4 regions of the Rhodococcus sp. MPR-R1B genome follow, and region 4 is predicted to be linked to each of the others. Evidence: riboswitches for the same ligand, from Rfam matches in the RefSeq annotation. Region 4 holds a riboswitch; each other region holds the start of a gene.
The links. A riboswitch is a leader RNA that binds a small molecule or an ion and turns the genes downstream of it on or off. The one in region 4 is predicted to bind cobalamin.
Positions count from the first base shown of each region.

Region 1: it holds a riboswitch for cobalamin, as region 4 does, so the genes downstream of both, AC1Q61_RS20920 (ABC transporter substrate-binding protein) here and AC1Q61_RS28855 (ABC transporter substrate-binding protein) in region 4, are expected to answer to the same signal.
Region 2: it holds a riboswitch for cobalamin, as region 4 does, so the genes downstream of both, metE (5-methyltetrahydropteroyltriglutamate--homocysteine S-methyltransferase) here and AC1Q61_RS28855 (ABC transporter substrate-binding protein) in region 4, are expected to answer to the same signal.
Region 3: it holds a riboswitch for cobalamin, as region 4 does, so the genes downstream of both, AC1Q61_RS17330 (cobaltochelatase subunit CobN) here and AC1Q61_RS28855 (ABC transporter substrate-binding protein) in region 4, are expected to answer to the same signal.

Region 1 is NZ_JBXAFO010000015.1:119,085-126,516, forward strand. It holds gene AC1Q61_RS20900 (SDR family oxidoreductase) at 1-1,963, opposite strand, end outside; gene AC1Q61_RS20905 (hypothetical protein) at 2,014-2,136, opposite strand; gene AC1Q61_RS20910 (hypothetical protein) at 2,421-2,888, opposite strand; gene AC1Q61_RS20915 (MMPL family transporter) at 2,956-5,076, opposite strand; cobalamin riboswitch at 5,148-5,293, shown strand; gene AC1Q61_RS20920 (ABC transporter substrate-binding protein) at 5,410-6,405, shown strand; gene AC1Q61_RS20925 (FecCD family ABC transporter permease) at 6,402-7,432, shown strand, end outside.
Region 2 is NZ_JBXAFO010000002.1:202,854-210,285, forward strand. It holds gene AC1Q61_RS03655 (MarR family winged helix-turn-helix transcriptional regulator) at 57-608, opposite strand; gene AC1Q61_RS03660 (TetR/AcrR family transcriptional regulator) at 713-1,327, shown strand; gene AC1Q61_RS03665 (ABC transporter substrate-binding protein) at 1,502-3,100, shown strand; gene metE (5-methyltetrahydropteroyltriglutamate--homocysteine S-methyltransferase) at 3,159-5,423, opposite strand; cobalamin riboswitch at 5,583-5,791, opposite strand; gene AC1Q61_RS03675 (helix-turn-helix domain-containing protein) at 5,889-6,326, opposite strand; gene AC1Q61_RS03680 (response regulator transcription factor) at 6,547-7,176, opposite strand; gene AC1Q61_RS03685 (sensor histidine kinase) at 7,173-7,432, opposite strand, start outside.
Region 3 is NZ_JBXAFO010000011.1:100,421-107,852, reverse strand. It holds gene AC1Q61_RS17340 (PPOX class F420-dependent oxidoreductase) at 1-19, opposite strand, end outside; gene AC1Q61_RS17335 (GMC oxidoreductase) at 238-1,878, shown strand; gene AC1Q61_RS17330 (cobaltochelatase subunit CobN) at 1,915-5,535, opposite strand; cobalamin riboswitch at 5,575-5,707, opposite strand; gene cobG (precorrin-3B synthase) at 5,759-6,901, shown strand; gene AC1Q61_RS17320 (precorrin-8X methylmutase) at 6,921-7,432, shown strand, end outside.
Region 4 is NZ_JBXAFO010000033.1:4,376-11,807, reverse strand. It holds gene AC1Q61_RS28875 (arylsulfatase) at 1-173, shown strand, start outside; gene AC1Q61_RS28870 (ABC transporter ATP-binding protein) at 189-962, opposite strand; gene AC1Q61_RS28865 (FecCD family ABC transporter permease) at 959-1,999, opposite strand; gene AC1Q61_RS28860 (class I SAM-dependent methyltransferase) at 1,996-2,748, opposite strand; gene AC1Q61_RS28855 (ABC transporter substrate-binding protein) at 2,749-3,762, opposite strand; cobalamin riboswitch at 3,821-4,001, opposite strand; gene AC1Q61_RS28850 (siderophore-interacting protein) at 4,043-4,900, opposite strand; gene AC1Q61_RS28845 (hypothetical protein) at 5,057-5,215, shown strand; gene AC1Q61_RS28840 (SDR family NAD(P)-dependent oxidoreductase) at 5,382-6,173, shown strand; gene AC1Q61_RS28835 (DUF1254 domain-containing protein) at 6,224-7,432, opposite strand, start outside.

The sequences.
Region 1 (7,432 bases), on a different contig from region 4:
CACGACGGCCGAGTTTGCGGATGCGCGAGCGCGAGTGGTGCTGTCGCGCCGGTGTTGCCGGAGCGTCTGCCGGAGTTTCCTTGTCTACCTGACCCTTTGCCGCCGGAGAATCGGGGAAGGCCTGGTACATCTGGTTGAGAATTCGGTCCTTGGTGTGCGGTGCGAACAGGGTTCCCAGATCACCCAGGGTTCCCAGTGGTACGTCGATGCGTTTGGGGCGGTCGATCAGCGCGCGGATCACCATTGCCGCAGCCTTTTCCGGGCTGGTGATCGGGCCGTTGTTGTATTCGCCGGTCGGAGCGATCATCGGTGTTTCGACCAGCGGCATGTGGATGGTCGTGAAAGTGATTCCGTCCGCCAGGGTTTCAGAGGCGGCTACGTCCGAGAAACCGTCGAGGGCGGCCTTGCTCGCCACGTAGGCCGAGAATCTAGGCGTTGCCGCCTGGACTCCCGCGCTGCTGATGTTCACGATGTGGCCGAAGCGGCGAGAACGCATGGTCGGTAACAAGGCGAGCACCAATCGCACAGCGCCGAAGTAGTTCACGGCCATCGTTCGTTCGTAGTCGTGGAAACGATCAGTGGAGTGGTAAATGCCGCGCCGGATGGATCGGCCGGCGTTGTTTACCAACATGTCTACGTGATCGTGTTCTGTCAGAATGCTTTTGATCGTGTGCTGGACCGACTCGTCGTCGGTGATGTCGCAGGGGTAACCGAACGCCTTGCCTCCGGCTGATCGAATCTCCTGTACTGCGGCATCGAGTTCGTCGGTGCGGCGTGCGATCAGGAGAACGGTGGCGCCCTTCTGAGCGGCGGCAATGGCCGATGCCTTGCCGATTCCGGAAGAGCCTCCGGTGATCAGAACGATCCGACCCACGAGTGGTCCTTCGGGACTGTTACGTCGTGCGCGATTGGGATCGAGGTTTGCGCGCCAGTACTTCCACAACACAGTGGAGTACGACCCGAACTCGGGGACCGCCAGTCCCGATCCGGCCAGGGCGGCAACGGTTCTCTCCGAGGTGAAGGTCGGCGCCATCGTCATGTTGTCGAGCAATGCTGCAGGCATGCCGATGCGATCGAGGAAGACCTTCCGTGCCGATTCTGCCGAGTCCATCGGCAAGGGCGAGACAAAGGGTTTGGCGATCACGCCCGGAAGGCTGAGTGCGGGCCGGGGTGCTCCGGCGGCCTTGGCGAGTCCGGCATAGATTTCGCGTACCGGTTGAGGTTTCGGATTCACGAGATGGAATGCTTCGCCGTCGTGGCCGGGCGCGTGCATCAATTCGACGAGGGCGGCGGCTACGTAATCGACGGGCACCATATTGGTTGCGCCGAGGTTGGGGATCGGGACGGGGAGTGCTGCAGGTAGTTTCGCGAGTAGCGCCAGTCCTGGAAACAAGTAGTACGGACCGTCGATCTTGTCCATCTCCCCGGTGACGGAGTTGCCGACCACGGCAGACGGCCGATAAACACGCCAGGTGAGGCCTTCTCGTTCTCGAACGAGCTTCTCGGCCTCGAACTTGGTTCGGTGGTAGGGCGTCGGAAAGCCTTGGCCGCAATCGAAATCGGTCTCGCTGAACGTGCCCGGATAGTCGCCTGCGACTGCGACCGATGACACGTGATGAAGGGTGGCTCCCAGTTTCGCAGCAAGTTCGACCACGGCGCGTGTGCCCTCGACATTCGTCGAAGCCTGCTCGTCTCCGGCGGTGATGTCGTAGATCGCGCCGAGGTGAAGGACGTGGTCGGCAGGTGGGGGAGAATCGATGCCCAGCCCAGGCTCGGTCAGATCTCCAATGAGCGGATGCACGCGATCGCCGCCGGGAATTGCCGACACCTGTTCTTCGAGTTTGGCGACAGAACCGGCTCTGACCAGCACATGGATCTGAGCAGTTTGATCACGCTCGAGCAGGAGTGGCAGTGCAGCTCGTCCGAGAAATCCAGTACCGCCAGTGACGATGTATGTGGCCATAGTCGGTAACTTACTCCAAAGTAAGATCAGCGGCTAGAGGGAAACGAACATCAATGCGTCATGACCCCGTCCTCGGCGTCGAAGTCGATGCCCGCGGAGATGATTCCGGAGAACAAGAACGCGACGGCAAGCGCAAGAGCGGGGATTGCAAGGATCCATTCGAAAATTGTCATGCTCCAAGTCTGACGAAATCAGCTTCGGAGAACATCGCCCTGCGGAGCGATTTAGACGATCGGGCAGTCATCCTCGAGGACGACTGCCCGATCAGGGAAATCCACTAGGTCTGTTGCTGAAGAGTTTCGGGCGCAGTGGGGTGCGCGCTCGTCCTTGCGTCGCGTGACGTGATTTCGGATGAGATGTGGGCGGCCGTTGTTCCGAGGGTGTGAAGGCCATGCGCCGTCCGCCAGTAGACCGGCGCACCATCGTCGAGGCGATGGAGTGGCCAGGCCGGCAAACCCTAGGCCGGTTCAGCGCCCGACAAGTCCTCGACCGCATACGGGGTCGTTCCTTCGAACAGAACACCGATCCCGAAAGGATCGGCCATCTCGAGCCTTGACTCAGCGAACCGCAGCAGCCAGGTTCCGTCAGCCCAGATCACCGCCTCAGGTTCGCCGAACAGTGACTCCGTGGCGTCCAACTCCACGAGTTCGGAGTGGCGGAGGCCGAACTGTGGCCCACGCAGCTGTTGACGCAGGTAATCGGCGGCGACTTCGGCAAACTCACCGAACCGGGCCATCACGGTCGCAGCGAGCTCACACACCGCAGACTCCGGCACGGTGGCCGGCTCGATAACCAGACTCACCGGCCTGGAGTCACCGACCCCCTGGACATCGATGATCGATGTCCAGCACGCCAACGAATCGTCCGAGTCGACACGCGAAAACACTGCTGAGCCGACCACAACACTCTCAGGTAAGTCATCCACGACCCCTAGTCGAACACGGCTCTCCGCAGGATCCCAGGCACTCTTCAGCGACATGATCCAGTCGCGATCAGTGGCCGATGCCGACCTTCGCGTGAACCTTTTTCATCCACACAGGAGCCCACCAGTTCGCTTCGCCCATCAACTTCACGAGCGAGGGCACGAGCAACATGCGGATGATGGTCGCGTCGACGATCAGCGCGACGATCATGCCGACGCCCAGGAACTTCATCACTGACAGCCCTGACATTGCGAAGGCCCCCGTCACCACTATCAGGAGTAAGGCGGCAGCCGTCACGATGCGGCCGGTGCGCTCGGTTCCGAACTTGACCGCTTCCTCTGTCGTCGCTCCCGCGTTCTTGGCCTCGACCATCCGTGACATCAGGAAAACCTCGTAGTCCGTGGACAATCCGAAGACCACCGCCAGGATGAGCACGACAAACGTAGCCTCCAGCGGAGTTTGACTGACCCCGAGGAGTTCGACGCCGTGTCCGTCCTGGAAGACGAAGGTGAGGACACCGAAGGTGGTCGCGAGACTCAGGGCTGCCATCAGCACCGCCTTGATCGGCAGCACCACCGAACCGAACGCGAGGAACAACAGGATCAGGGTGGATCCGACCATGATGAGGATCATCACCGGTAGCCAGTGCAGGACGGCGTTGTTGCCGTCGTCGACCATGGCTTGACCGCCGCCGACAAGCAGCACCGTTCCGTCGGGAGCGGAGATCGCACGCAGATCTGTCACTGCGGCGCTCTGTGATTGGGGTGTAGAGCCCTCGCTGTAGAGAGCCTGAACCGCGACGAGTTGATTGGTGCTCGCGACGACGGTCGCCTGACCGATGCCCTCGACTCGACCGGCGGACTCGGCGATCGCTGCACCTTCGGCCGGGGTGAGAGTGTTCCCGTCCTCGGCCTGAAGGATCATCGTTGCGCCGTTTCCGGTTTGCGGGAAGTCGTTGACCAACGTGTCCATTGCGACGCGAGCGGGGTCGTTGTCCGGTAGTGCGGTGTACGAGAGTTCTCCCAGCCGGGCGCCGAGCAGCGGCGAGGCCATCACGAGCAGCACAGCCACGATCGTCACCGAGACTGCGACCGGACGCTTCATCACCCACGTGACGACGCGGCCCCAGAACTTGCGCGAGCGTTCCTCGCCGCGTTGCGCCGCATCCTTGCGCCACGTCAGGGCGTTGATGCGATGCCCCAGAATGGCAAGCAGCGCAGGCACAGCGGTCAGCGACAGGACGGCCGCGCTCAATACTGCGGCGATCGCGCCGAAGCCCAGAGACCGGATGACGGCCTGGGGGAATACGAGCATGCCGCTGAACGCACAGATCAGCAGTAGACCCGAGAACATGACGGTGCGACCCGCCGTCAGAACTGTCCGCTGAGCAGCCGCTCCCGGGTCCGAGCCCGAATTCAGTTCTTCACGGAACCGACCGACCACGAACAGTCCGTAGTCGATGGCAAGTCCCAACCCGAGAAGAGAAGCGACGTTGATCGAGAACGAGGACACATCGGTGATCAGCGTGAGGATTCGCAGAACGGCCAAAGCGCTCAGGACACTGAGTACACCCACGAACACGGGCACGGCAGCGGCGACGATGCCGCCGAAGATAAAGACCAACAGCACCAGAGTGATCGGAATGGCGATGGCTTCGGCGACCACCAGGTCCTTCTCGAGCTTGGTGTTGAATGCGACGCCGACGACGGTGTTACCCGCGAATTGTGCCTCGGCACCTTCGACTTCGAGCTTCGGCAGGAGATCGGCGAAAGTGGCGGGCGTGACGCCCGAGTCCGGTGCCAACGTGATCGCAACGGCCGCCATGGATCCGTCGTTCGAGAGCAGGCTGGCCTTCGCTGCGGCGTCTGTTCCCCAATACGATTTCACCGAAGCGGTCGGCACTTCGGTTTTGAATTGGTCGACGGCGGCTGTCACTGCCGGCCCGATGTCGTCCAGAGTCTTGCCGTCCGTGGGCGAGTAGATCGCGATGATGTCCGGGGTCTGCGGTCCGAGATTGTCTTCGATGATGTCGGCGACCTTCGCGGAGTCGCTGCCCGGATCGATGAAGCCGCCCTGGCTGAGCTTGCCGAACACTCCGAGTCCCCACACCCCACTGATGAGAACTATCAGAACCGCGAGGCTCAGTACCCACCATTTCCGGGCGACGACGGTTTGGGCCCAGCGTGTCATGTATCAACTCCGGTGTGTGGGGGCGTCTGGCCAGATCGACTGTAGTGGGCGTTTGGTCTTGAATCGGAAACGTCATGCATACTGCTCGAAGCACTTGCAAGCCACGCGTGTGGGGGAAGCCGGTCCGAATCCGGCGCTGACCCGCAACGGTAGGTCGATTCTCGGTAGTCACCGAGTGTCGGCAAGCCCGATTACCCGCCGCGCGGTGTGCGACATCCATTCGTCGTGGTCTACGAAAAGGAAGTCCAGCAGGAGCTCTGGCCGAGGATCAGCGTGCGGGCGGAGTTGTCTGTCGGATTCTCATTCGTGGCTCAGAGCCCTTACGAGGTCCCCGTGTCACTTCAGTTCTCCCCGTCCCGCGCCGCCGCTGTTCTCATCGCGGTCGCCTTGGTTTCGGCAGGTTGTTCCAAAGGTCAGGAATCAGAGTCGGCGTCTGCTGCGGAATCCTTCGCACAGCCGGTATCCGTGACCAACTGCGATCGCGAGATGACCTTCGATTCGCCGCCGCAGCGCATCGTGTCTTTGAACGGACACGTCACCGAAGCCCTCATCGAGATCGGCGCGGGTGATCGGATTGTCGGGCGGGCGTACAGCGACAACCCGCCAACTGCCGAGACCGCCGATGTATTCAACAAGATTCCCAGCCTTTCCGATACGTTCCCCAGCATGGAGCAGGTCCTCGACGTCGATCCGGACTTCGTGGTCGGAGGAATGACCAGTGCCTTCAACGAGAAGCAAGGCCGTTCCCGAGACGCTTTCGGCGAGCGCGGAATCAACACCTTCCTCTTCTCGGAATACTGTGGCACCGGTTTCCCCGACATCGGATTGCTCGAGAACGACTACACGCAACTCGGTCGAGTCCTGGGCGTCGAAGATTCCGCCCGCGAGGTCGCAGAGCAGATCAGCGATGGTCTCGATTCCGTCCGCGCTTCGGTCGGAGACGCGGCGCCGGTACCGACCTTCTTCTACGACAGCGGTGACCAGGTTCCGACGACCATCGGCGGAGTCGGCGTCGGTCAATTGGTCGCGGAATACTCCGGCGTCTCGAACATCTTCGCCGAAGGGACAAAGCCCTACATCGACGCATCGTGGGAAGCTGTTGCCGAGCGTGCACCCCAGGCAATCGTGGTCATCGACTACGGCGACAAGACAGCCGAGCAGAAGATCGACTTCCTCCGTGCCCAGCCGTTGATGGCGACCACCCCTGCTGTGCAGCAGAACCGGTTCGTCGTGGTTCCTCTCGCTGACCTGTTCGAGAGTTCACGGTTGGTGCGTTCGGCACAGACCATCGCAACAGCCTTCCATCCAGGCGCTGACGCGGCGAAGTGACCCGCACGCGTTACGGGTACGGCGCCCTGCTTGTCGGCTTGGCGGTCGCCTTGGCGATCGTCCTGGGGTTGGCCGTCTCCTTGGGATCGGTTCGCATTCCCGTCGGTGACGTCTGGGCGATAGTCGGAGCCCGTTTGGCGCCAGGGACTTTCGAGACGTGGTGGACCGCGGCGCGGGAGTCGATCGTGATCGACTCCCGCCTGCCACGTGCACTCACTGCCGCGGTAGTGGGTGCTTCGTTGGCCATGGCAGGTGCAGTTGCTCAAGCTGTCACCCGTAATCCGCTTGCCGATCCGTATCTGCTCGGAGTCTCGTCGGGCGCGGGATTCATGGTGGTGCTCGTGTCGGTGCTGGGTTTCGGCGCCGGCCTCCTCGGGGTTTTCACGATTCCGGTCGCAGCATTCGCCGGGGCGATGATCCCGTTGTTTCTCGCACTGCTGATCGGCGGCCGGTATCCGCAGCCGACCGCGATCATTTTGGTGGGTGTCGCGCTCGCCCAGATATTCTCGGCGCTCATCACCTTTTGCATCCTGGTATTGGCCGATGATCGGCACGTGACGTCGGTGATGCACTGGATTGCCGGCGGATTCGGTGATGCACGATGGTCGACGCTGATCTTCCCGACGATCGCACTCGCCGTCGTCGGCACAGCCCTTCTGTTCAGTTCGCGATGGATGGACGTTTTGCAGACCGGTGACGACGGGGCCGCTGCACTCGGTATGAACGTCCGACGGTTCCGTGTCTTGTCCTTGCTCGCGGTCTCCGTACTCGCGGGCGCAGCAGTCAGCGTTGCCGGTGGAATCGGTTTCATCGGTCTGCTGATCCCGCATCTGGCCGGCTTCATCGTCGGCACCAGAGCAATTCGACTGCTCCCTGCTGCAGCCCTGCTGGGCGCCGTCGCGATGGTTGCCGCGGATACCGCTGCGCGCTCGGTGGCACAATCCACTGAAGTTCCGGTCGGAGTGATCACGGCCCTCGTGGGTGCACCGATCTTCGTCTGGATGCTCTACCGGCAGTATCGGAGGCT
Region 2 (7,432 bases), on a different contig from region 4:
ACACATTAACTAAAATGATGTGATGAGTGCAACCCTCCAAGGGGTTCGGGTCTATGTCAGTTACGTCCGCGTACGTCGAACTGGCTGCGGTTGGTGATCAGTTTGTCCAGGAGCATGACAAGAATTCGCTGTTCGGCCTCGCTCAGGACGCTTACCCAGGCGTGTTCGCGTTCGTTCTGCTCGCGAAAGGCTTCGACCATGGCTTCTCGGCCCTTGGCGGTCAGGTACAGCTGGACGGAACGGCCGTCGTTCTCGGTGGGCCGACGATCGATCAATCCGTCTGCCAGCAGCGACTTGGACAGATTGGAGACCGCTGCCCTACTCATGCCGGTGAGCTCGGCGGCAGCCTTCGGCTCGATCGGACCGGCCAGCCAGGTGACGAACAACAGCCTGAAGGAGGACCATGACCAGCCGCGAGGGCGGTGGATCGACGACTCGAGATCGTAGGTGACCACGTTGGAAGCCCGATTGAGTGTAAGTAGTACCTCGGTGGCCAGCTGGTCGCGAAAGCCGTGTTCGGTGGCCAGTCGCTTGTTGGCCAGTTCGATGAACGACCAGAAGTTCAGCACGCCGACGGTTGGCTGGTCATCGGTTGTCCGGTCAGTCATGGACTAACCCTAGCGCGATCTGCAGTTGATTAATCCATGTATTAGATCTCGGGGTTACGATGAAACTTCGCAACCCGGCACTGCGGTCAGGATTCTGAACTATCGTGACGCGCGTGACTGCGCGCAGCGACGAGTTTCCCTTGGACGTCGACCTCATGTCGGTGGGGCAACTCGAGCGGAGAGGACGACTGACCACGGCGGTGGTCGAGATGCTGGCCGAGATGCCGTCGGATCGAATCCAGATGAAAGACGTCTCGGAGCGTTCAGGCGTCGCACTCGGAACGCTGTATCGCTACTTTCCGACCAAACAGCAACTTCTGGCTGCGGCGATGACGGCGTGGAGCGGTCTCGAATCGGTCCGTCGTCCTGAGAAGTTGCGGGCAGACGGTGGTGAGAACAACGCGTACGAGCGGGTTCTGGCACTTCATCGCCGCGAGATGAAGGCATTCGAGCGTAGGCCCTACTTCGCTCGGTTGGAGATCGAACTCCATTCGTCCTCGGATCAGTTCGTGATCGAGTCGTTGGATCTGCGCGCAGCGGCACATCGGAGAATGCTGTTCGAGTTGATGGACGGCGTCCCGGCCGAGACGGCGAGGGTTGCGGCCGTGGCAATAGGCGGCACGATGCTGACGGCCCTTGCGCTGTGGACCAGTGGCCGGATCGGATTCGCAGAGGCCCAGCGGAACGTCGAAGACGTCATCGGGCTGGTAATTCGCTGAACGGTTTCAACCTAGAATTCAGTTCTTGTTTCTTCTGTCATGAACGCGAATTATCGCTTCGGCTTTGTGAAAACGAAGACGCAGGACGAGACCTTACCTAGAATTCACTTACAAATATGTCGGGGTGTCCGATCCAGGGATCGACGTATCCGTGAACTGTGAAAGTGAGTCGCAATGAAGCGCTCGTACCGAGTCCGCGCTCGAATCTGGATGGTTGTCCTGGCGTCGGCGACGCTGGTGGTGACGGGGTGCGCCGGTAGCAGCCAAGGTACGACCACGGATGCATCGGACGTGACGGTCGGAGTTGTCGGTGACCAGAACAACGGGGGAGAGCCGCGATCGGGTGGCACCGTGTCGTTTGCCACCTACAACGGGATCAGTAGCCTCGATCCGGCTGACCGTCAGGACGGCGGCGCTACCGGTGGTAGCGAAATGGCAGCCATCTACGACCTTCTCATGCGCTTCGATACGTCGGCGGGCGAGTATGTTCCCCACTTGGCTCAGTCGTTGTCGGCCAACGGCGACAACACGGTGTGGACACTGAAATTGCGCGACGGCGTCACCTTCAGCGACGGCACTCCGATGGACAGTGCGGCAGTCCTGTGGAGCATCGATCACTATCTGCAGAAGAAGGGAACTCACGCGCTGGTGTGGAAGACCGCTGTGCGCGAGACGAATTCACCGGATCCGAGTACGGTCGTCTTTACATTGGCGCAGCCGTGGGACGAGTTCCCGATCATGTTCACCACCGGTCCCGGCATGATCGTCGCGCCCTCGTCGATGGCTACCGGCACGTTCACCCCGATCGGGGCAGGCCCGTTCACCGTCGAGAAGTTCGCCTCCCAGGACGAATTGGTGCTCGCTGCCCGTCCGACGTACTGGGACGGGGCGCCGTACCTCGAGAAGTTGCGCTTTCCCGCAATCGTCAACGAGAAGAGCAAACTGGAAGGATTGCACACCGACGGAATCCAGGTTGCCTATCTGAAGTCTCCCGACTTCATTCACGAGGCTTTCGAAGCCGGTGATCCCGGATTTGTGTACTCGGCCAGCATGGCCGGAGTTCTGGCAATCAATCAGCGCGACGATCGGGCAGCGAAGGACGAGCGCGTGCGTAAGGCGATTGTCGCTGCGGTGGACCCGAATACGTTCAACGAGCGAGTTCAGGGCGGCTTCGGCGAACCCGGCACCGACATGTTCGCGTCGTGGTCGCAGTGGCACGGATCGGTGGCCGGGAACGGCTTCGACCCCGAGGCGGCCAAGAAGTATCTCGCCGAGGCGAAGGCGGACGGTTACGACGGAAAACTGACGTACGTCGGGATGAACGATCCGGCGACACAGCGCAGCGCACTGACGTTTCAGTCGCTCTTGCAGGCAGTGGGTTTCACGGTCGACATCACCTACGCAACCAGCATCAACGATCTGATTTCCATGCTGTACGCAAAGCATGACTACGACGTGTCCTACTTCGCGTTCAACGTGCTGGAAGAGTCACCGTTCGTGCGTATGTACGGCAACCTGTTCAGCGATTCGCCGTCGAACATCCTCGGTTACAAGAACGCTCGGATGGACGAGTTGCTCGGCAAGCTGCAAACAGCGTCGGGCGAGGATGAGCGGCGAGCCGTCATCGACGATATTCAGACCGTGGTCAACGAGACGGCGCCGATGGCCGTGGTCAACTCCGGCAAGGTCTTCATCCCGTGGCGCGAGAACGTCCACGGAGTGACCCCGAGTGCGGACGGGATTCTGCTCTTCGGCAATACGTGGTTGAGCTGACCCCCGTGCGCCTTTTTGGTAGTTCCCACTACCAAAAAGGCGCACAGGGGCTTTGCCCCTAAAGCTCCGCTCGTACCAACTTCGCGGCTTCGACGAGGTTACGAAGCGATGCTTCGACCTCGATCGGCCCCCGTGTCTTCAATCCGCAGTCCGGATTGACCCACAATCGTTCGACAGGAACAGCTTTGAGTGCCTCACGCAGGGATTCGGCAATCTCGTCGACGCTCGGCACCCGCGGCGAGTGGATGTCGTAGACACCCGGGCCGACGCCGAGATCGAACCCGACCGAACTGAGATCGTCGAGGACCTCCATGTGTGAGCGCGCCGCCTCGATGGACGTGACGTCCGCGTCGAGGCCGGCGATGGCGCCGATCACCGCTCCGAACTCGGAGTAGCACAGGTGCGTGTGGATCGCAGTGGAATCCGCGACGCCCGAGGTAGCCAACCGGAAGGCGCCGACCGACCAGTCCAGGTAGGCGCGCTGATCCTCGGCACGCAGTGGGAGCAGTTCTCGCAGAGCCGGTTCGTCGACCTGGATGATTCCGATTCCGGCGGCCTGCAGATCGACGGTCTCGTCTCGAATTGCCAGTGCGACTTGATTTGCCGAGTCGGCGAGGGGTTGGTCGTCACGGACGAACGACCAGGCCAGAATGGTGACGGGTCCGGTGAGCATGCCCTTGACCGGCTTGTCGGTCAGGGACTGCGCGTACGTGATCCAGTCGACGGTCATCTGCTTCGGGCGCGAGACGTCGCCGTACAGAATCGGCGGACGCACGCAGCGGGTGCCGTACGACTGGACCCAACCGTTGGCGGTGGCGAAGAATCCGTCCAACTGCTCCGCGAAGTACTGGACCATGTCGTTGCGTTCCGGCTCACCGTGAACAAGCACGTCCAGGTCCAGCTTTTCTTGGAGCGCAACAACTTCGGCAATTTCGGCGCGCATACGGTTGACGTACTCGGCTTCGTCGATCTCGCCCTTGCGCAGTGCTGCGCGAGCGATGCGGATCTTCGAGGTTTGCGGGTACGAACCGATGGTCGTCGTGGGCAGCGGCGGCAGAGAAAGCAGCTCGTCCTGGGCAGCGCGACGTTCGGCGGCGGGCGCGCGACCGGTTGCCGAGTTCAGCACCGCGTCCAGACGGCCTCGAACACTCGCATCATTAAGTCTGCGATCGTCCTTGCGGGTCGACGCGGCCGCTCGTGCCAGAGCGAACTCGTCCTCCACCGACTCTCGGCCCAGTGTGAGAGCGGTTGCGAGAGTTACTACTTCCTTGACCTTCTCGGTGCCGAACGCGAGCCACGAGCGCAGGGCCTTGTCGACATCGGACTCAGCGTCGAGTGTGTACGGAACGTGCAGCAGAGAGCACGACGTGGAGACGGCAAGCGTGTCGACGCTGCCGAGCAAGGCACCCAAAGTGCTCAGTGCCGAGTCCAGATCGGACCGCCAGATGTTTCGTCCGTCGACCACTCCGGCGACGATTAGTTTGCGGGCGAGTTCAGGTACGGAGCCGATCGAATCCTGACCGGCCACCAGGTCGACGGCAAATCCTTCGACGCCGGTGGACGCAAGCGCGGGCAACGCGTCACGCAGCGAACCGAAGTACGACGCCAACAGGATCGACGGCCGCTCGGACAGCGCTGAAAGCTGTTCGTACGCAGCGCGTGCCGCTTCGATTTCCTCATCGGTGCGATCGCCCACGAGGGCGGGTTCGTCGAGCTGAACCCAGCTCGCACCGGCCTTCGCGAGCCGACCGAGTAGATCCGCGTAGAGGGGGAGTAGTTCGTCGAGCCGCGAGAGCAGCGGCTCGTCTGTGCCGACAGCCTTCGAGAGCAGCAGGAAGGTGACCGGTCCGATGACGACCGGGCGGGCTGCAATGCCGTCGGAAAGTGCTTCTGCCAGTTCGGACAAGACCTTGGACGGGTCGAGTGCGAACGTGGTGGACGGTGAAATCTCCGGCACCAGGTAGTGGTAGTTGGTGTCGAACCACTTCGTCATTTCGAGTGGCGCGATGGTGTCCGTCCCACGGGCGGCGGCAAAGTAGCGGTCCAACGGATCGGCGACCGACGCGACGCGGTCGGGCAGCGCGCCGAGAAGAACTGCGGTGTCGAGCATCTGGTCGTAGAAGGAGAAGGTATTGACCGGGATGGAGTCGAGGCCCAGGTCACGGAGGTCGGCCAAGCCCTGCCGACGGAGGTCACGGGCGACAGCCTGCAGGGCGTCGGCGTCGATGCGCCCTGCCCAGTAGCTTTCGGTTGCCCGCTTGAGTTCTCGATGAGGACCGATGCGCGGTGAGCCCAGCACGGTCGAAGTGAATGTTGTTGTCACGGAGTTTCTCCAGATTGCCAATGCATTGATGGCCACTGCCGGCAGACGGGTACACCTCACGAGACCTCGAGTTTCGGCGGACAGTACTGCCCGCACCGCACACGAGGTCCGATGGAGATCTACACGCCCATTCCACGAGGCGGTGGACCGTCGGGCACGGCGTGCCCGACACAGTCGGCAGGTCTTCGGACTCGCGGGCACTCGATCGAGTTGGATCGAACCTACTGGCCGTCGCTTCCCAGGCGGATGCCCAGTGCACATAAACGGCGGTCGTTCCTGCTTACCGCTGCGGGACAGTCCCGGATTTTCACCGGGTTCCCTCTCACTCCGACAGCTTGCGCTGACGGGGCTTCGACGCCGGGAACGGTCTTCGGGGCTCCTCATGACCGCGCCGGGCGAACCAGCTGCATCGACCAGCATAAGGCCAACCCTCCCTGAGCAGTCAAGGAGAGTCGGCGAAGGGCGCTACGCGCGTGACATGTAGGAATTCGAGTCCGGTGGTACGCGCGGAAGATTCTCGGAGGAACGTAGATTCTCCGCCATTTCGACAAGCAGATCCTGCGAAGACGGCGATAGATCGACGACGCGAGAGGTGAGGTTTCGCAGGCGCACGTTGTGCAGCTGTTCGAGGAGAGAGAGGTCCGCCTCGCCGCCCGAGATCGCGGGCGGAGTTTGATCGGACGGGGCGTAGAAGTAGTCCGGATGGACGTTGAAGAAGTGGGCGAGGGCGGCAACCACTTCGGGTGACGGGTTGGTTCGGACGCCGGTGCGCAGTTGGGACAGGTACGGCGTCGAGATGCGGCAGCCGAACTCGGTCATGCCGCGAACGACCATCGCGTTGGTGACGTGAAAGTCGGCAGTCTCGAACAGCGAGTTCAAGCGATCGTTGAACTGGTTCGACATGAGACGTCCCTTCCCCCGTTACGCACAGGCTCCGTCGATTCAATTAACTGCATCATAGCCAGTTATCGAACGATTAGCTGTTTTGGATTCTCGCGAAGGGGTTTGTTTGCAGGGAAAACCCCTAGGGTAGAAGGTCCCTACTTTGAGTGATCTGGACAAATCGCCGTCAAGAATCGAACGGCGAACTATTTGCCGGGGAAGTGGATTCCGGCCATGCGGATCAGAGCCAGCCGTTCGACTCGGCGATTCTGACGGCTTCCGCGCGCGTCGACGCACCTGTCTTGCCCATCGCGGATGACAGATGATTTCGAACTGTCCCTGCGGACAAGAAGAGCGCCCCTGCGATGGCTGCCACGGGTGCGCCGTCGTGAGCGGCGCGCAGTACTTGGGTCTCACGCTCCGTCAGGGGCGACTCGCCGCTGACGAGGCTGTCGGCCGCAAGGGTGGGATCGACGACGCGCAGTCCGGCGTGGACACGCCTGACTGCGTCGGCCAACTGCCTGGCGGGTGTGTCCTTGACGACGAACCCGCCGGCCCCGGCGTGCAGGGCTTTGCGAAGAAATCCGGGACGTCCGAACGTGGTGACGATCAGGACTCGGGTGTCGGGTGCTGCCTCGCGAAGGGCCGCCGTCGCGGCGATTCCGTCCATGCCGGGCATCTCGACGTCCAGAAGCGCGACATCCGGGCGGTGTTCGAGAACAGCGGCCACAACCTCGTCGCCGCGACCGACCTCGGCCACCACGGAGAGGTCGGATTCCAGATCGAGTAGTGCGGCCAACGCTCCTCGCACGAGCGCCTGGTCGTCCGCCAAGAGCAGCCGTATGGTTGCTCGATCGCCCTGGCTGTTCACTCTGTCTCCTGTTCGACTACCTGAAGTGCAAACCCCTGCGGCTGGGGATGAGTGATGATCACTCGTGCGCCCGACGCTCCGGCGCGCTCGCGTAATCCGATCAGACCGTTGCCGGAAGACGTCGACCCGGCCCCTTGCCCGTCGTCGACGACCGACGCACTATTTTCGTCGACCGTGATCCGGCAGTGGGTCGCACCGCTGTGTCGAACGACGTTGGTGACGCCCTCACGGATCGTCCATGCAAAGAGTTCGCGAA
Region 3 (7,432 bases), on a different contig from region 4:
GCTTGAAGTCGGGGTTCACTCCTCGAGGATAGGTGCGAGCGCCTCTCGCTGAACACCGACAAGATTCCGCGACTATCTGGTGACCGATCAGTACCACCCAGGAAGTGCCACTTATGCACGTTTTATCCGGTTCTTCATGACGTCAGACACGCCGTTTCGTCCCCGAACTCCATCTCGAGTTATTCTGGGGCAAACCGTCGAACTGGGGAGTCGAATTTACACATGCAGCGCCGTGACATGCAGCGTCGTGACTTTTTCAAAGCCGCCGGGGCGGGGGCGGCAGTTGCAGCCGCGGCGCCGCTCATGTCGACGTCGACCAGCCACGCCACCCCCGCACCACTGCGGGCGCTCCCGATGGGTGCTGATCACTACCGCGCGCTCGTCCCCGAGTTGTTCGCACCATCTCCTACTCCCCCGGAGCATTCCGAAGCCATCGTCATCGGGTCCGGATTCGGCGCAAGCGCCACCGCCCTCCGGTTGGCGCAGAGCGGCACCCAGATCACCATCCTCGAACGCGGACTTCGGTGGCCGCATGATCCGCAACGGGAGATTCACACCTCCGACATGCTGGCCGACGGCCGCGGAGTCTTCCGGCGAACATCGTTCACCAACCTCACCGGACTCCCCGTGGCGTGCGACTACTTCAGCGGCGTCCTCGATGCCACCGACTACCAACACATCTCGGTCTGGCGCGGCGCTGCAGTCGGCGGTGGTTCCATCATCTTCACCGGCGTGATGATCGCGCCCGAGCGCCGATTCTTCGACGCAGTCTTCGGCAACTCCCTCGACTACGACGAGATGGCGTCCACCTGGTACCCCAAAGTGCGCCAGATGCTGCGTCTGAGCCCGTTGCCCGAAGACATTTACCAAACCCCGAACTTCGGTCACTCGCGTCGTTGGGATCAGGACGCTCGTCGTGCCGGATTCGATCCGCAGCGGATCGACGGGATCTGGAACTGGGACGTGGTGCGCTCAGAACTCGACGGCCGAACCCGAGCCTCGGCCACTGTCGGTGACAGCAACATGGGTAACTCCAACGGCGCGAAGTTCGACCTCACACAGAACTACATTCCCGCCGCCGAAGCCACCGGACGAGCCACCGTCTGTTACGGACATCAGGTGCTCGCGATCAGTCGCGAACGTGATGGACGCTACGTCGTCGACGTCGAATCGACGGATCCGACGGGTGGCGTTCTGGCCCGGAAGACTCTTACCTGTGACCGTCTGTTCCTCGGCGCCGGCTCGATCGGCACCTCCGAACTGCTGGTACGCGCCCAGGCGACGGGCGCGCTGCCCAACCTCAACGAACACGTCGGTAAGGGCTGGGGAACGAACGGCGACGCCGGGATGGTGCGCTCGTTCGGCTTCAGTGACGGCACTGCGCAAGCCTCACCGTCGGCATCACGCATCGTCGACGAGTCGGGAATGCCACTCTCCCTCGAGAATTGGTATGTCCCCGGCTTGCCCGTCAACATCGGCATGCTCGGAACATTGGGGATGACCCTCGACTCGCAGCGCGCCGACTTCGCCTACGACGGCGGCTCCGATCGGGTGGTGCTGAACTGGCCGAAGAACGGCAACGACGCCACCGTCGAGGCACTACGCGCCGTCCAGAACAAGATGGCCTTCGCCGGCACCACGCTGCCGTCCGCCCTGCCGTTCGCGAAAGACGTCAATTCCTCGTTCACCGCGCATCCCCTAGGCGGTGCGGTTCTGGGCAAGGCCACCGACGGCTACGGGCGAGTCAAGGGCTACGACGGCCTGTACGTGATGGACGGCGCTGCCATTCCGGGCAGCACCGGCACCGTCAACCCGTCACTGACCATCACTGCTCTGGCGGAGCGGAACATCGCTCAGATCATCAAGTCCGGACGCTGACTCACTTCAGCGCCCGGACCTGACGGTGATCGAGGTTTACTCCCCCTCGAGCTCGCCTTCGGTTTCGAGGTACACCTGACGCAAGCCGTCGAGTGTCTTCTGCTCGGGGTGCTCCCACATGTTGCGTTCGGCGGCTTCGAGGAGCCGCTCGGCGATTCCGTGCAAGGCCCACGGGTTGGACTGCGTCATGAACTTCTGGTTCTGCTCGTCCAGAACGTAGGTCTCGGCGAGCTTTTCGTACATCCAGTCCGCGACCACGTTGGTGGTGGCGTCGTACCCGAAGAGGTAGTCGACCGTGGCCGCCATCTCGAACGCACCCTTGTACCCGTGACGGCGCATCGCGTCGAGCCAGCGGGGATTGACCACGCGCGCCCGGAAGACACGTGCGGTCTCTTCCGAAAGTGTGCGTGTGCGAACCGATTCCGGCCGAGTGCTGTCGCCGATGTACGCCTCGGGCGACTTTCCGGTCAGCGCGCGCACGGTCGCAACCATGCCGCCGTGGTACTGGAAGTAGTCGTCCGAATCGGCGATGTCGTGCTCACGCGTGTCGGTGTTCTTGGCCGCCACGTTGATTCGACGGTAAGCACTGCGCATGTCGTCGGCTGCCGGGATTCCGTCGAGCCCACGGCCGTACGCGAAGCCGCCCCAGTTGGTGTACACCTCGGCGAGGTCGTCGTCACCGCGCCAGGTCTTGGAGTCGATGAGTTGCAGCAGGCCGGCGCCGTAAGTTCCGGGCTTCGAACCGAAGATGCGGGTGGTCGCACGCCTGGCATCGCCGTGCTCGGCAAGGTCGGCCTGCGCGTGGGCGCGCACGTAGTTCTGCTCGTCCGTCTCGTCCAATGCGGCGACCAACTGAACAGCGTCGTCGAGCAGTGCGAGCACGTGCGGGAACGCATCACGGAAGAATCCGGAGATGCGGACGGTGACGTCGATGCGCGGGCGGCCGAGCTCTTCGAGATCGATGACTTCGAGGTTGACCACACGTCGGCTTGCTTCGTCCCAGACAGGGCGAACACCGAGGAGCGCGAACACTTCGGCGATGTCGTCGCCGGAGGTACGCATGGCGGCGGTACCCCACACGGACAGACCCACCGAGCGCGGGTACTCGCCGTGATCGGCGAGATATCGAGCGGCGAGCGACTCGGCCATCGCCTGACCGGTCTCCCACGCAAGTCGTGAGGGAACTGCCTTGGGATCGACGGAGTAGAAGTTACGACCGGTGGGAAGCACGTTGATCAGGCCGCGCAGCGGTGACCCACTCGGGCCGGCGGCGATGAAGCCGCCGTCGAGCGCGTGCAGGACCTGCTTGATCTCGTTGTTCGTCTGTCGGAGGCGTGGAACCACTTCGGTGGCGGCGAACTGAAGGATCTTCACGACGGTCTCGTCGTCGCTGAGTTGTTCTGCCGCAGCGGGGTTCCAATCGGCGTCGTACATGCCGCGAACCAGAGCGTGCGCCTTTTCCTCGACGTCGTCGACACGGTTGCGGGACTCGTCGCCGTCTTCGCTGAGCCCGAGAGCTTCGCGCAGACCAGGGACACTCTGTTCGCCGCCCCACATCTGACGGGCACGGAGCATGGCCAGGACCAGTTCGATTTCGGCGTCGCCCTCGGGTGCGCGGCCGAGAATGTGCAGACCGTCGCGGATCTGGACGTCCTTGATCTCACACAGCCACCCGTCGACGTGCAGGAGCATGTCGTCGAACACGTCTTCTTCGGGACGCTCCGCGAGGCCGAGGTCGTGGTCCATCTTGGCCGCCCGCATCAGCGTCCAGATCTGCTGGCGAATGGCAGGGAGCTTGGACGGGTCGAGTGCGGAGATATTGGAGTGCTCGTCGAGCAGTTGCTCGAGGCGGGAGATGTCGCCGTAGCTTTCGGCGCGGGCCATCGGCGGGATCAGGTGATCGACGAGAGTCGCGTGGGCGCGACGCTTTGCCTGTGTTCCTTCACCCGGGTCGTTGACGAGGAACGGGTAGATCAGCGGCAGGTCGCCCAGGGCTGCGTCGGTACCGCAGTTGCTGGACATGCCGAGTGTCTTGCCGGGCAACCATTCGAGGTTTCCGTGCTTGCCGAGGTGCACAACGGCGTCGGCGCCGAATCCGCCGTTGTCCGGTGTTGCAGCGATCCAGCGGTAGGCCGCGAGGTAGTGGTGGCTCGGCGGCAGATCCGGGTCGTGGTAGATCGCGACGGGCTTTTCACCGAATCCCCGCGGCGGCTGGACCATGAGGACGATGTTGTTGAATCGCAGTGCCGCGATGACAATTTCGCCGTCGGGATCCTGCGAGCGGTCGACGTACAGCTCTCCGGGCGCTGCGCCCCAGTGCTCTTCGACACCGCTGCGCAGTTCCTCGGGCAGGGTGGCGAACCATTCGCGGTACTTCGCTGCCGAGATGCGGATCGGATTGCCCTCGAGCTGCTCGGCAGTGAGCCAGTCGGGATCCTGTCCGCCGGCCGCGATCAGGGCATGGATCAGCGCGTCGCCGTCCTTCGCCGCCAGGCCGGGAACTGCGTCCGGACCGTCGACCGGACCGAGATCGTAACCGGCAGAACGCATTTCGGTGAGCAGGTCGATTGCGCTCGCCGGAGTATCGAGACCGACGGCGTTGCCGATGCGGGCGTGCTTGGTCGGGTACGCCGAGAGCATCAGAGCAACGCGACGCTCGGTGGTGGGAATGTGGCGCAGCTTGCCGTGACGGACCGCGATCCCGGCGACACGGGCAGCGCGCTCGACGTCGGGGACGTACGTGGACAGTCCGTCGGAGTCGATTTCCTTGAAGGAGAACGGGACGGTAATGATGCGGCCGTCGAATTCCGGCACCGCGACCTGGGTCGCGACGTCGAGAGGCGACAGTCCGTCGTCGTTCTCGTCCCAGGTGGCGCGGCTACTGGTCAGGCACAGGCCCTGCAGGATGGGGACGTCGAGCGCAGCGAGTGCGGCGACATCCCAGGCTTCGTCGTCGCCACCGGCGGACGCGGTCGCGGGCTTCGTGCCACCGGCAGCAAGAACTGTCACGACCATGGCGTCGGCGCGGCGGAGCGTGCTCAGAAGTTCGGCTTCTGCGGTTCGCAGAGATGCGCAGTAGATCGGCAGCGCGGTGCCACCGGCCTCGGCGACCGCGTCGCACAACGCCTGGATGTACCGGGTGTTTCCGGCCAAATGCTGGGCGCGGTAGTACAGAACTGCGATGACCGGACCGCTCGCCGAGTCGAGATCGGGCGCGAAATCAGCGATGCCCCAGGAAGGCAGGTGGGCCGGCGGTTCGAACCCGTGGCCGGTGAGCAGGACGGTGTCGGACAGGAAGTGGTGCAGCTGTGCCAGATTCTGTGCGCCACCCTCGGCCAGGTAGTTGTGCGCCTCGGCAGCAACACCGGCGGAAACCGTCGAGCACTCCATGAGGTCGGCGTCCGGCGCGTGCTCGCCGCCGAGAACGACTACGGGAAGTCCGGAGGCGAGGACCATGTCCAAGCCGTCTTCCCAGCTGCGACGGCTGCCGAGGATACGAACGATCACGAGGTCGACGCCGTCGAGCAAGGGCGGCAAGTCCTCCGAGACCAGCAAGCGTGAGGGGTTGGCCCAGCGGTAGGAAACTCCGTCGCCGGCTTCCTGGCTGGCGCGGGCGCTCAGCAGATCGGTGTCGGACGTGGAGAGCAGAAGAATCACGGGTGAAGCCTTCCTGGGGTTTCGCGCCCCGTGGCACAGATCTGTCATCGACGGCGGTTGAGGGTCTGACTCGTGTTTCCGGGCGGAAACACGTCCCGCTCGAGCAACACTCACAGTGGCGCGACCGCACCGGACTTTCACCGGTTTCCTCAACTGCCGTCACTGGTGGTGGTGATGCTACCGGTCCGCAGAAGGCACTCATGACAGGTCGTACCCTGGAGCCATGCCCACGGACCGTTCACAGCCAGACGCGTGCCCGGGTGCACTGCAAGTTCACCACGCCGCCGACGGCGCACTGGCACGCGTGCGCCTACCCGGCGGACTCCTCACCCCCACCCAGTTGCAGACGCTCGCCGACGCGGCGCGCGATCTGGGCAACGGGCAGATGGAACTCACCTCGAGGGGCAACGTACAACTGCGCTCGGTCTCGGACCCCGAAGCCTTCGCGGCGCGTATCGCTTCGGCCGGTCTGCTGCCGTCAGCGACGCACGAGCGAGTGCGCAACATCCTCGCGTCCCCACTGTCCGGCCGTATCGGGGGCGTAGCCGACATTCGTGAACTGGTCCACCGTCTCGATTCGGCGATCCAAGCAGATCAAGCATTGGCGGATCTGCCAGGGCGAACCCTGTTCACCCTCGACGACGGGCGCGGAGACATCACCGGGCTACGGGGCGATTTCGGACTCCATGCGCGCAGCGCCACCGAGCATTCACTGGTGCTCGCCGGTCACCACACCACTCATCTCGTCCAGGCGGACGACGCCGTCGAATTGCTCCTCGCGGCGGCTCGATCGTTCCTCGACGTTCGCGACAAGCACTGGCGCCTGGCCGAGGTTCCGGACGGAATCGAACGCACCCTCGAGCAGCTGGGTCTGAGCGCCGAGTCCACCGTTGCGGCGGACCTCACGCCGGATGCACGGCCCACTGTCGGCTGGCTCGAGCAGCGCGACGGGACCGTAGCTCTGGGCGGCGGCCTGCGATTCGGACTGCTCGACGCTCGGCTGGCCGAGTTCCTCGCCGCCGTCGACAAGCCCGTCGTCGTGACGCCGTGGCGATCGGTGCATATCTTCGACCTCGACGAATGGGCAGCCGAGCAGGTAGTCCGGGTGCTGGCACCCATGGGGTTGATCTTCGACGAGAACTCACCGTGGCTCGAGGTCACCGCCTGCACCGGAAGTCCGGGATGCGAGAAGTCGCTCGCCGACGTGCGCGCCGACGCGATCACCGCCGTCGAGCAGGCAGAACTTCCGGTTGTCGGGCGCCAGCACTGGGCCGGGTGCGACCGCAGCTGCGGACGTCCCCGCGGGGACGTAGCGGATGTGATCGCGACGGGTGACGGTTACCGGGTGAATCCGCCCGATCGGTGATGCCTCTATCGTGTGGCACATGATCGAGTACATCCGTGACGGCGCGGAAATCTATCGCCAGTCCTTTGCCACCATTCGGGCCGAAGCCGACCTGAGCCGTTTCCCGGCGGATGTCTCGCAAGCTGTAGTGCGCATGATTCATGCAAGTGGCCAGGTCGATCTCGTCGACGACGTCGCCTTCACACCCGGTGTCGTCTCGGCTGCGCGCGCAGCTCTGCGCGACGGCGCGCCGATCTTCTGCGACGCCCAGATGGTGGCTGCCGGCATCACGCGCAAGCGTCTGCCCGCCGGCAACGACGTCATCTGCACCCTCGGCGATCCGCGGGTTCCCGTGCTGGCGTCGACCATCGACAACACTCGCTCGGCGGCTGCTCTCGAACTGTGGGGAGCCAAGCTCGAGGGCGCTGTTGTCGCGATCGGAAACGCACCCACCGCACTGTTCCATCTCCTGAACCTCATCGAAGCCGGCGCACCCCGTCCGGCCGCCATCGTCGGAGGTCCGGTCGGCTTCATCGGCGCTGCCGAGTCGAA
Region 4 (7,432 bases):
GCGAAGGGCTCAACGCAGGCCGTGACAGCGGGGAGCCCGTAACCGACGACTACCCGGGTACGTCACCGTGGGCGTTCACGGGTGGAACGCTCAACCGGGTGGCCATCGACGTCAGTGGTGAACCGTACGTCGACCTCGAACGCGAAGCAGTGGCGATGCTCTCGCGTGAATGACAGTTCCGAGTGCGTCTAGTGCGAGCCGGGCGGAAGGTATCGCACGGTAGGTACTCCGCCGGGACCGTCCAGGCGAACCTCGGCGTCGACCTGGTAGACCTCGGCTATCAGGTCAGCGGTGAGGACCTCGGTCGGGCTTCCGTGGGCAACGATGGATCCCCGGTTCAGCATCACTATCGAATCGCAGAACATGGCGGCCAGATTCAGATCGTGCAATGCCATGATCGTGGTGGTGGGGAGGCGTCGCACGAGCGCGAGCAATTCGAGTTGATGGTTGATGTCCAGGTGATTGGTCGGCTCGTCGAGTAGCAACTCGTGAGGTTCCTGAGCGAGGGCGCGCGCGATCTGGACGCGTTGGCGCTCCCCGCCGGACAGGGTGTGCCACGACCGGTCCAGCATGCCGGCGAGATCGGTGTGTTCGATCGCTGCCCGGACGGCGTCGCGATCGGAATCCGACTGCCCACCCCACAGTCCGCGGTGCGGTGTGCGTCCGAGTTCGACTACCTCCGCGACCGTCAGATCGATCTCGGTGTTGCTGTGCTGATCAACGGTCGCGATCCGACGCGCGATGTCGCGGCGTTTCCAGTCGGACAACGGGGTTCGGTCCAGGGTCACGACACCGGATGTCGGACGATTGTGCCCGGCAAGCAGTTTCAGCAGCGTCGATTTCCCCGAACCGTTGGGGCCGAGAAGCCCCACCGTACTTCCGGTTGTAGGCGAGACGTCGAGGTCGTCGACTATGAGCGCCCCGCCGACCCGCCAACTGACGCCGGTAGCTTCGAGTGTCATGGCCTGGCCTTCCGTCTCCAGAGGATGACGGCAAACGCAGGCACACCGACCAGCGCGGTCACCACACCGGCCGGGAGTTCCTGCGGCGCAATGGCTGTGCGTGCCACAGCGTCGACCCAGACAAGGAAGATGGAGCCGATCAGTGCGGACGCGGGCAGGAGTCGGCGGTGGTTCGAACCGACGAGAGCCCGCGCCGCGTGCGGGAGGACCAGGCCCACGAAGCCGATGGCACCTGCGACGCTCACGATCACCGCGGTCATCAAGGCTGTTGCCAACAACAGGGTCACACGCACCCGCCACACGTTCACCCCCAGCGACGACGCCGCGTCCTCGCCGAAGGCAAAGGCGTCGAGTGCGCGGGAGTGAGTCAGACAGACCACGAGGCCGACTGCGACCACCGCAGCGCAGAGTGCGACGTCGAGCCAGTCGGCGCCGCCGAGTGAGCCCAGGAGCCAGAACATCACGCCGCGGGTCTGCTCGGGATCGGCCGAGGTGATGACGATGAACGAGGTGAGCGCGGAGAACAGTTGGGTCGCGGCGACACCGGCCAGGATCACCCGGTCCGGCGTGCCGCCGGCCGCATGGGCGAGCAGCAGCACAAGGGCGAAGGAGATCACCGCGCCGATGAAGGCGCCGCTCGACAGGCCGATCAGTCCCGACCCGACTCCGAGGATCACGATCAGTACGGCACCGGTCGAGGCGCCGGACGAGATACCGAGGACAAACGGATCGGCCAGCGGATTGCGAAGCAGCGATTGCATGATCGCACCGCACAGCCCGAGACCGGCACCGCAGAGCGCGGCGAGCAGGGTGCGCGGCAGACGGAGGTCCCACACGATGCCGTCACGGATAGGGGTGACGTCCGCCGCGGTACCGCCGAGATGGCCGACGACAATCGAAGCCACCTCACCGACCGACAGACCGGCCGGCCCCAACGTGATGGCAACGGCGGCTGATCCGGCCAGCGTGACAACACCGATCACCCACAGCAGGGTGACGGTCGTCGGGTTGTCACGCAGCCGAACTCTTGTCGTCATCTCACGCCGTAGACCACGTAGTCGTCGAACAGTTGCCAGACCGTCCCCGACTCCCGAAAACCTGCTTGCGCGAGCGCCGCCAACTGGAAGTCGACGGCTGTGGGCGCGGTGGCGTCACGTCCGGCGAATCTGCGCTCTCGCTCGTCGGTCATTGGTCCGATGCCGTGAGTGGCCCGCAGCTCGTCCCACCAGCTGTCCCACTCGGGAGCGCCCGCAGCAAAGGCGGAGCGTTGCGTCTGCTCGTCGTGAGCGTTCGCCCATCGGCTTATGACGGGGGATCGGCCGTCGAAGCGAAAGTGATCACCATTGAGCAGAACGCCGGCAGGGCTCAGCAGTTCGCGGCACTGCCGATACACCTCGACGAGCTGCTGCGGTTGCAACCAGTGCAGCGCGGTTGTCGACACTATCGCCTGAACCGGCGCAGCCACCGAATTCGGCCAATCGGCTCCCGCCAGGTCTGCGTCGATCAGCTGCAGTCGGTCACCGAAACGCGTCGACGACTGGCGGGCGAGCTCCAGCAGCATCGGGTCGTAATCGATCCCCACAACGCTCGCATGCTCGAACTTTTCGAGAATCCGGGCGCTCAGTGAACCCGGCCCGCAGGCCAGGTCGACAACCGTGAACGGGGCGTGCGCGTGCTGCAATTCGAGGACGTCGAGAATCACGTCGAAGCGCTTCTCACGGTCGGCGATGTATGCCGCCTGCTGGTCGTCCCACCGACGCACCAGTTCACAGATCTCCGCGGACATCTAGACCACACCCAACTGGCGCAGCCCGTCGGAGAGCTGTTCGATGCCACCGACATTGCGGATCGAGGGATCCATCGTCGTTCCTTCGAGGATGATGTAACGCTTGTTCTTCACTGCGGTGAGCTTGCTGGCGACCGGGTCCGATTCGAGGAACGCGATCTTGTCTGCGGCACTGTCGCCGTCTCCACCGCGGTCGAGATCTGCGAGCACCAGCACGGTCGGGTCTCGATCGAGGACACTCTCCCAACCGATTTCGGGCCAGTACTGCTTGTTGTCGTCGAAGGCGTTCTTCGCACCCACCGCGTCGGTCATGATTCCCGGTGCACCGCAGCACCCGGCGAAGTACGGAGTCTTCGTGGCTGCGTACCACCACGCCAGCGTCACGTTCTCAGCTCCCAGTGCCGCCGTGGCGGTGGCCGCGCGATCCTTCAAATTCTCGGTGAGGTCGACACCTTTGTCCTTGACATCGAACAGTGTTGCCACGTCGTCGATTTCGTCGTACAAGTCGTCGAGCGTGAGGGCCTTGCTCTGCTCGGCATCCTGACCGGTGCACTCGCTGGGTGACTGATATGTCGCGACACCGAGGTCGGTGAACTTGATCCGGTCGGCGATGCCCTCCGAGGTGAACGTGTAGTTGAACGTCGTGTAGACCATGTCCGGTTCGCGTTCGAGGACACTTTCGAATGACGGGAACTCGGTGTCGAACGCCTGGACCTGACCACGCGCCTCGCGCAGTTCTGGGAGGACATCGTCATCGCTCATGGCGTACCCGGCCATCCGGTCCTGCACTCCCAGTGCGAACAGCATCTCTGCTGCAGGTTGATTTACCGCGATTGCCCGTTCGATCGGTCGCTCCACCGTGACGTCTCGGCCACAGTTCTGGACTGTCACGCGCGATTGTTCGGAAGAGTTGGATTGTCGGGCAGCACTGTCGTCGGAGGAGCAGGCAACCAACGACGCGCTCAACAGGGCAGCGACGGCGGCGGCGGGTAGGCGAAGTCTGGACAGACGCATGGAATCTCGTTCTCGCAGGGGCTCGTTCGCGGAGCCCGTTACCGTGTGAACAGGCGCCTGTTGACCCCTGCTGCCAGCCGGTATTCGGACTCGAGATCGCCCCACCCGAGCGCCTTCCCAGATTCTCATCCAGTGGCGTAAGCCCGGGCGGTCACCCTCACCGCTGCGCGTCAGTTCCGGATTCACACCGGATTCCCTGACCCCCTGTGTGGAGGTCCGCTGGCACAGAGGAACTTATCACCGCAGTGCACCGCCGGTCAGGTCGGCTGGTGTGAGGCAATCAGATCTCGATGGCCAGGTCGTCGATGTCGGTGAGGGTTCCGCCGTCGGCGAGGATGCGCTCGTAGTTCTCGCGTCGACGGAGGTCGATTTCGGTGTTGCTGACGCCCTCCTTCCAATATCCGAATATCGCGACGTCGTTTTTGTCGAGTCCGACGGTCGATCGAAAGTGCTTCCGGATTGCGCGCATCTCGTTGCGTTCACCGGCGCCCCACACGACGTAGCTCGCGGGATTGGCGAGCTCGCGTGCTCGTACCGCCAGTGGGCCGTCGGGCTCGGCCGGATCTGCGCTCACGCGGTGAAGCTCCAGGCCGGGGAGGGCGGGCAGTTCGGCGAAGGCGACCTCGTCATCTGTTGTGACCCAGCCGATTCCGACGACGTCGGTAGGTAACTGCTCGATGATCGAGTGCAATGCGGGTATTGCGGTGCCGTCCAGAAAAAGTGCGATACGTCGACCAGGAACATCAGGGATCAAGAAGTGTGGCCGCGGACCGGTGAGGCCGAAGGTGTCACCGACGGCCAACGTTGCTGCCCACCTCATCATCGGACTGGTCTGTCCGTGCAGGACCACATCGACGACGATCGATCCGCTCGCTGAATCGTAGGAACGCACCGTGTACACGCGCGAAGCGTCGTCGAAGGCCGGCCCGAGATTCATGCGTACGGTCACATTCGGGCGTGACCAGGTCGGATCGTCGGTCGACTCCGTCAAACGAGCCGTGATCCGCAGCAGGTGATCGCTCGGTCGCTCCATCGCTTCGACGATCGCGAGAACGTCGTTGAGTCCGCGATTGTGGTCAGCGGTCCTTAGGACGGTCGTCGGGGGAGTTGTTGTGCGCGAGGCGTCTGCATGTGTCATCGACTGTGCTCCTGGATCGGGTTTTCGGGATGCCGCCAGGTTAGTGCTGCCTAAGTCGAGCGAGTTGTCCAGAAGTGACATCTGATTACCTGAATGATTCGGGTCTCGAAACGACGCGGTTGAGCGAGTGGTGCCGGCGCTGCTACCGTGCCTGTGATGTCCATACGCCGCTGTTCTCTCGCTTCCGGCCGTGCACTGCGCACGGCCCGATTCGGCGTAGCGACTTTCCGACGTGGGCGTAAGGCGATCGACCGCCGCCCGTCCGGTCTTGTCTGGATCGAAAGAGCCTTGGCCGCACCGGCCGGATCCGTCTGACATTCGCCACTTCGGCGAGCATTGCCTCGCCGAGATTTCGCAGTGCCACACCTGTTGCAGTGCTGCGCATTTCCCGTACCTGAAGTTTCTCGCGGGTGAGTTGTGAGTGTCGGCGCCACCGAGCCTGGAATGCCAGCCAACTCGTTTTCGTGAAAGGTACACAGCAATGAATCGTTTCGAAGGTCGTCGTATTCTCGTCACCGGCGCAGGATCTGGAATCGGGCAGGCCACCGCGCTGCGGTTGCTCGCCGAAGGTGGCCGCGTGGTCGCTGCCGACATCTCCGAGCAGGGTTTGGCGAACACCCGGAAATCGGCAGAACATGCTTCGACGGAGGATCGCCTCGACACCGTCGTCGTCGATATCGGTGACGAGAGTTCCGTCATCAAGGTTGTGGGTCAGGCGATTTCGACTCTCGGGGGATTGGACGTACTGGTCAACGCCGCCGGGATACTGCGTGGTGGGCACACCCACGAGACCTCGCTGGACCTGTGGAATCAGGTGCTCTCCGTGAATTTGACGGGCACTTTCCTCGTCACCCGCCAGGCACTGCCGGCTCTCCTCGCCACCGCCAACGCAGTCGTGGTGAATTTCAGTTCCACCTCCGCGGCCTTCGCGCACCCGTACATGGCCGCGTACGCCGCAAGTAAGGGAGGAATCCAGTCCTTCACTCACGCACTGGCTCTCGAATACGGCAAGCAGGGTCTGCGTGCCGTCGCGGTGGCTCCGGGCAGTGTGAAGAGCGGGATCACCGACACTACGGCGTCGTACTTGCCGGAAGACACCGACTGGTCGCTCTTCGGCAAGTTGTCACCGATTCTGAGCACTGATCTGGAGTCCGGTGGTGCCCCCATGGCCGGGCCGGAAAGTGTTGCGGGAGTTATCGCGATGTTGGCATCCGACGATGGTGCCTTCATCACGGGCACGGAGATCCGTGTCGACGGCGGCACACACGCCTGATTCTGAGTCCGTCTGACGGCCCGCACAGGCAGGCCGTCAGACGCGAGCCGTCATTCTTGCGAGCGAGTGATGGCGGGGACGACGTAGGACTGATCGAGCACGGCGGGCGAAGGTTCGTACATTCTCAGTACCGGTCGGAAATCCCCGCGCGGTGCGGGCAGCCAGTTTGCCTTCGCCGTGGGATCTTTCGGCTCCTCGTGGCTGATCGTGATCGTCAACGCACCGTCGGCGTCGTGGACGATTCCTGGAGTGCGGTCGCCGATCGAGTATCGGTCGACGGGGTTCGCCACGAGGAAGAAGTCCGGCACCGAGTACATCGTCAGCGACCAGAAGGCGCTCACCGGCGGAGTGGGGTCGAGTCTTATTGTGTAGGTGTGGGTTCCGTTCAACTGCTCGCCCTGATCGTCGACGTAGGTCATGATGTACGCCGCTTCGTAAGGGTGGTTGCCCCACAGCCCGCCCTTGGCAGCCGCGGCGCGTTCGACGATGCGCAACTTGGGATCGGCGATCTTGAATTGTGAATCGTCGATTGTGCCGACCTCGAAGTAGTCGAGGTTGTAGTCGAAGGCGTGGAATGTGAGCTTCCATCCGTTGACTTCGGGGCTGGAGCCTTTCGTGAGGGCCTCGAGCAGGTTCTTCTCACCGATCGTCAATCCGTCAGCCAACGCGGCTGCCTCGTCGGCAGACAGCGATACGTAGGGAGAGGCCCCGTGCTCGGTGATTCCGATCAGGGAGAAGGAATCCTGGAGTTCTCGATCTCGCGGGGCCGGCGGAAACGCCTGTGACCAGATGCGGAGTTTCTCGAGGAACAGGAGGTCCTGGCTTACCCCGGGTTCGGGCACTGGGAGACCCGCCGAGTTTCCGGTGGAGTCGACGACGGTCAGCGTGGTGGCGTCCTGCAAGGCGTGCACCGCAGGGAGGTCGTCGTCGCCACCGCATGCCCACCGGCCCACGATCGACGCAATGTTCGTGGGAAATCTGATCACCGTGGTCTGGTCCGCCGGGGTTCCCGTCCAGGTGGGTGGGACGAGAAGGAAGTCTCCGCTCTTCGTGCCGGTGGCCCGATGCCCGACGTAAGCGAAATTGTTTGTCCAGGCGTCCACGAACTGGAGGACGTAGTAACGGCCATCGGTATCGGGGACGTGCAGCGCAACGGGGCCGACAGAGAGATCGATCTGCGCCATGGAATACACGGTGTCGTTGTTGATCGTGACGAAAGTGTCTGCCGGCCCGGCCAGTGTTCGGGCGTGGCTGAAGGT